One region of the Paenibacillus sp. FSL H7-0703 genome, then DNA from elsewhere that is predicted to be linked to it. Evidence: riboswitches for the same ligand, from Rfam matches in the RefSeq annotation. Region 1 holds a riboswitch; the other holds the start of a gene.
What was found. A riboswitch is a leader RNA that binds a small molecule or an ion and turns the genes downstream of it on or off. The one in region 1 is predicted to bind ZMP and ZTP.
Positions count from the first base shown of each region.

Region 2: another riboswitch for ZMP and ZTP. It lies ahead of MHB46_RS09780 (bifunctional 5,10-methylenetetrahydrofolate dehydrogenase/5,10-methenyltetrahydrofolate cyclohydrolase); the one in region 1 lies ahead of MHB46_RS16635 (TIGR01440 family protein).

Region 1 is NZ_JBBOPF010000001.1:3,751,642-3,754,751, reverse strand. It holds gene glyA (serine hydroxymethyltransferase) at 1-459, opposite strand, end outside; gene MHB46_RS16635 (TIGR01440 family protein) at 580-1,167, opposite strand; ZMP/ZTP riboswitch at 1,388-1,469, opposite strand; gene MHB46_RS16630 (low molecular weight protein arginine phosphatase) at 1,548-2,132, opposite strand; gene MHB46_RS16625 (manganese efflux pump MntP) at 2,237-2,797, opposite strand; gene MHB46_RS16620 (L-threonylcarbamoyladenylate synthase) at 2,940-3,110, opposite strand, start outside.
Region 2 is NZ_JBBOPF010000001.1:2,256,269-2,259,378, forward strand. It holds gene MHB46_RS09770 (sensor histidine kinase) at 1-255, opposite strand, end outside; gene MHB46_RS09775 (fatty acid desaturase) at 324-1,385, opposite strand; ZMP/ZTP riboswitch at 1,599-1,683, shown strand; gene MHB46_RS09780 (bifunctional 5,10-methylenetetrahydrofolate dehydrogenase/5,10-methenyltetrahydrofolate cyclohydrolase) at 1,796-2,662, shown strand; gene MHB46_RS09785 (cyclodeaminase/cyclohydrolase family protein) at 2,659-3,110, shown strand, end outside.

The DNA.
Region 1 (3,110 bases):
GTAGTCGATGCGGAAGTTGTCTTCGCGTACACCGTAAGCAGCAAAGTTATACAACAAGCCGGAAGCGTTAACCGGACTTCCGTGTGTTAAATGGCCACCATGCGCCAGATTCATACCCAGTACAGTATCTCCAGGTTTGAGAGCTGCCAGATACACCGCCATGTTGGCTTGTGCTCCAGAGTGAGGCTGCACGTTAGCATGCTCGGCGCCGAACAATTCTTTTGCGCGGTCACGTGCGATGTCTTCAACGATATCTACATGCTCACAGCCACCATAGTAGCGTTTGTTCGGATAACCTTCAGCATATTTATTCGTCAGCACGGAGCCCATGGCTTCCATTACTGCTTCACTGACAATGTTCTCGGATGCGATTAGCTCGATATTGTGGCGTTGTCGTTTCAGTTCAAGTCCCATTGCTTCCATCACTGCCGGGTCACTTTTACGCAGGTGTTCCATCATGATTGATTACTCCCTCTCCATAGTCAATTGTTGGGTATACAAGCAAACGCCTGCTCCTCTGTTGGGTACCTCATCATCAATGCAAAAAAGATTAGTACAAACATGCCGCCATGCCAAATGCTAATCGCAGTTTCCGCCGACTTCTTGCTCCAGACTATACACTGCCCGTTGTCCACCAATAAGTGGAGGACGGGTGAATGCCGCTGTCACACGTGCTTCGCCAATCCAGCGAAGACTTGGGCGAAATGGAACAGCAATGGGTCGCAGATGCATGCCAATCAGCGTTTCGCCGATGTCTATCCCGGCATGGGCCTGCACGTCCGCCGCCAAACACGCGTCACTCATAGAACGATAGGCGACGGTGGCCATAGAGCCTCCTGCTGTACGAACAGGAACAGCTGCAACCTCCGTCAGTCCCAGTCGCTCCAGCACAGCCCGTTCAACGACCAGCGCTCGGTTTAAATGCTCACAGCATTGAAACGCCACATCAAAGCCATACTCCCTGCGAACGGACTCTACTCCAGACAACAGTTGCTGAGCCACATCGAGCGCTCCCGCCGTACCAATCCGACTTCCAGCCACTTCACTTGTGCTAACACCAATAACCAGCAGGCGGCCAGCCTTGAGACTGGCTGCTTCTGCGATTTCCCGCACAACAGAAGTGGTCTGTGCTTCCAGCGAAATCTCATGATCCAATTGTCCCACTATTGGAACCTCCTTTGGTTGAACAGTCTCTCAGAGACTAGGCACGGTCTCATGCCCCAAGTTCAACACACTCTCTCCTGATCACAATCTGACTATATTATAGCCGATGTTTCAGATTTCGAGCAGAAAAAATGGAAGAACCTTTAAAGGAATCAACTCTCAGCTAACAATCTGGCTCAACTTGTATATGAAAAAAAGAGCAGTCCACACCTATGTGGAATTGCTCTTTTGCCCAGGCGACCGGCCGTATATCCGATGCTCCATCGTGGTTAATCCCACTTTTGTCGCCAGTTACATCGGATTCTCATTTTTCCACCTTATCTTAACGGATTAGCCGCCGAAAATCAACAGATTCCGTACAAAACAGATGAGTAATACCAATTTTATTCGGAAGAAGCCTTTAGCTTGTCCAGCAGCTTGTGCAGCGCCGTACGGATTTCTGCAGCTGTGACATCGTAGTCTTCTCGCGAACCGCCAAACGGATCTGAAATATCAAAGCCCGGAATCCGTTGGTGTAATTCAATCATTCGTTCACGCTCCTGCGCCGATAGCTCTTGTCCAAGTGAAGCCATCAACTGCTGTGAAGCATATAAACCATCCAACTCCTGTACATCATTCAACACCGCATCCCGGTTCTCCACATATTCCTTAAGTGTAAATACTTTGCCCGCCGTTTGGGGAAAGCGCTGAATTACGTGCTGTTTATGTCCTTGCGTCAAGGTTAAGATCAGATGCGCCCACCCGGCAAGCCCGTCGCTCAAAGGGGTTGAAGTGATCTGATCGGATATATCGTGATCACGTAGAACCGCCTCTGCATGTCGGGATATCGGCGTGCCTTCCATCGCGGCTACTCCCGCAGAACGCACTTCCAGTTCTAGCCCATGCTCAGCAGCCAACTTACGTAGCATCCCTTCAGCCATTGGACTGCGACAGGTATTCCCTGTGCATACGAATAAGATATTCTTCAACGTTTTCACCCCCCGTATGTTAAAAAAATATATAAACAGAGGATTACTATAATCCTAATCCTTTACGATAACCCTGCACTTATTTTACACTGTCTACGCTAAAATCAAAACATAAACATAAAGCCGAATGCCAACAAAATGGCACCACCCACTGCTTCCCCATAATCTCCTAGATTACGGCTGACCTTGCGACCCAGCAGCAGGCCCAGCATCGCCATTGCTCCCCCGCAAAAACCAAACGCCAGAACGGACAGCACCAGATCACTCTGGAACATACCTAGTGACACTCCTACAGAAAATGAGTCAACGCTCACCCCAAGTGCAAACAGCAAAAGGCCTAAAGGCGAACGATGATCCAATACCTGTACGCCGTCCCCTTTAAAGGAATTATACACCATATGCCCGCCCAAAAGGATGAGTAGACCCCCTGCGAAGTAGGCCGTCACATGACCTAATAAAGAACTCATATAATGGCCTGTGAACATTCCCAGTAATGGCATCAGAATATGAAAAAAGCCAATGACAGTACTGATGCGCAGCACGTCTCGCAGGCGTATCCCCTTCATGCCGATCCCTACGCCCAGCGATAACGCATCCATTCCTAGCGCTACCGCCATGATCAGAATCGTTACAACCTGCCCGGCATGGGCAGAGGCTGCCAGCATACTCCATCCCTCCATTATCCGTCTGTTCTTGTACACGTTATGCGGACAAGGGGCAAATCAGTACAAGCATGTACTGAAAGTACCCAATACCGAGACGAGGAGGGAGGAAAATTTAATATAAGAGGCTCTGATTCGACAGAAGCTACAAGCGGACGATTCGGTGACCTGCCGCTTTAAGCAGGCGGTTCATGACGGCGTCTCCCAATCCCTTCGGCGGACAGGATTCCGCCAAAATGTAGGTGACGCCGTCCTCGTCGCAGCGGCGCAGCACGCCGTACAGGCGCTGCGCTGCCTCATGGAGCGCGTCCAGCTT
Region 2 (3,110 bases), 1.5 Mb from region 1:
ATACATATAGCTAAACAGCAGTGTCATGGTAATCGATATGGCAATTTGTACACTGGTCCAAAAGTATATGAGCCAGCCTTTCGAGACAAAAGCCAATACATAACATGCAAAAAACACCAAAATAATAGCAGTACCCAGAATAATATGACTTGTAGATGAAGAGCTAAAGTAGTAAAAGGGCAGGATATAAAAGACGACCCACACATAAGGGCTAAGTCCAGTATTTCTTTGAAAAATCTGATACCATTTTTGCATCCTGCCCACCCTCTTCTACTTCACTTGACTTATATCTCTTATCATATCATACCAAGTTTTGTACAAAGTTATTTTCTTTCTGTGCTTACAACAGGTGTAGGGATGGGTTTCGTAACTGCAACCCGTTTGCTGAGGAGCGGCTTCACTTGTTTAAAGGTCAAAAAGGTTTTCGTATTTTCATCCCAAAGGCGGAACTTCAATGATTGCAGACTGCTACTTACTGTGATCGTGGTCGCCTTTTGAAGTAACGGTGTCGCTTCATGCGCTTTTTCCAAATTATAATTTGGCACTTTGGGGCTCAAATGATGAACGTGATGAAATCCGATATTCCCCGTAATCCATTGCAATACTTTAGGAAGCTTGTAGTAAGAACTGCCTTCTACGGCTGCATTAATATAACTCCACTCTTCATCGTGCTCAAAATACGAATCCTCAAATTGATGTTGTACATAGAACAACCAGATGCCCAACATACCGGATACAAAAAAGATAGGTGCCTGTACGAGAAGGAAGGCCTGCCATCCAATAGCCCAGCACAACAGTGCATACAATGCAACGATGGATATATTCGTCACATGAGTGTTCATTTTTTCCTTGCGTTTGGCTGTCTTGATATTAAAGCGATAGGAAATCAAAAAAGTATAGATCGGACCTAACCCAAACATAACCCAAGGATTTCGATATATGCGATAGGCCAGCCGTGTCCATGTGGAAGCCTCTGTGTACTCTTCTACCGTAAGCACCCACATGTCACCTGTGCCTCTTTTATCCAGATTACTGCTTGTTGCATGGTGGATCGCGTGACTATTTTTCCATTGATGATAAGGACAGAGCGTAATAATACCTGTAATCGTTCCCACAATGTCGTTCAGCTTGCGGCTTTTGAAGAAGGATTGATGACCACAATCATGAAAAATAATAAACGTCCGTACCACAAACCCCGATGCAACAATGGCAATGGGAAGCGTCAGCCAGTACGAAACCGACAGGCTAAGATAAGCAGCATACCACAATAGGATCAGTGGACCCAAAGTATTGATGAGTTGCAGAACGCTGGATTTCGTGTTTATTTTCTCGTAGGGAGCCATATTTTTTTTCAATTGGGCTAATGGGAGTTGTGTCATACTCATTATGATCCTCCTTTAAAATGACGCCTATACCTTGATCCTGTTAGGCGTACATGTTGATCTAATCTCAGTATAAGGTGAAGACTGTAGACGCTGTAGTCATAAACGTCAGCTCGGGTATATGACATTTGTCATATAGACAAGTAACATAACCCGTTTTCCAAATGTTCGCGGGTTTCTTTTCTGAGGATTATTTGTTAAAATATAAGACATAATAACGCTGTATGTGACTGGCGAAGTCAGTGGAATGAACCACGAGGGAGCATACAAAAAAAGCGTACCGTTCGCCTGGGAGAAGTATTTGCAGAGGATTCGTCTGTCTTGACGACCTTGTGCAAATACTTTTTTTCGTTTTACAAGACCATGACACCCTGTTGATAAATCATTCGATAAATTCAGAGGAGGCTCGGACTATGGCTATTATCATGAAATCCAAAGAAGCAGCTGAGCAAGTATATGCAACGATCCGTTCACAGGTAGAAGAAATGAAGCAGCAAGGACACCGTCCCCATCTGGCGACACTATTGGTAGAAGGTGATCCGGCATCTGCCTACTATGCCCGGACCAAGCAAAAAATAGCGGAGAAGCTGGGCATCTCATTTCATCTCCATACTTTTGATCGTCATGTTAGCGAAACCGAGCTACTGCACCTGATCGGCAGTCTGAACGATGCATCCCATGTACATGGCATTATGCTGGAACTGCCGCTTCCCCAACATCTTTCCGCCTCCGTTATTAAACAATCCATCGCCCCCTACAAGGATATTGATGGAATTACACCTGATAACAAGCTGGCTACCGTAACAGGTGACGCCGGACTATATCCCGCAACACCTCAAGCCTGTATCGAGCTGCTCAAGCATTACGGTCACACATTGGCAGGCAAAAATGTCACTCTCGTGGGCATCGGACAGACAGTGGGACTTCCCCTTTTCCACATGTTGCAAAGAGAAAATGCCACCGTTACCGCCTGTCATGCAGGAACACGTGATATTGCAGAGCATCTGAGCCATGCAGACATTGCCTTCGTCGCAGTCGGATGCCCTGATGTGATTACACAGGATATGGTTCATCCCGGTCTGATTTTGGTAGATGCGGGAATTAATGAGACGCTAGAGGGAAAAATAGTGGGGGATGCCGCTTTAGACGTTGGGGAAAAGGTCCATGCCATTTCTCCGGTTCCCGGCGGTGTTGGCACCTTAACAACTGCGATTTTATACAAAAATCTGCTCAAAGCAATACATCTGCAACACTACTCCAGAGAGGTGGTCTATTCATGAGTGAACTGTCGTGGAATCATTCCATCGGGCATTTTCTAAAAGAGGCTGCAAGTGCAGCGCCTACCCCCGGCGGAGGAAGTGTATCCGCACTGGCTGCGGCACTAGGCGCGGCTATGACCTCCATGACCGCCAACCTTTCACAAGGAGAAAAATATGCGCATATCCATGAACAAATCACGGACGTCATTAGCAGCATGGAAAGATTGTCTACACATTGTGAGGAACTAATGGTCGCAGACATCCAATCCTTTGAACAGTACATGACCGCGCTGCGTTTGCCCAAGGAAACGGACGAAGAAAAGCGCTATCGTATCCATTCCTTACAGACAGCGGTGATCGCTGCCATTGAGGTCCCCATGCGCCTGCTGGAAGTATGCCGGGACGGATTGTCGCAAGCCTACAACATTGTGGAAATGTCCAATAAAAATGTGATTTCGGATCTTGGCAT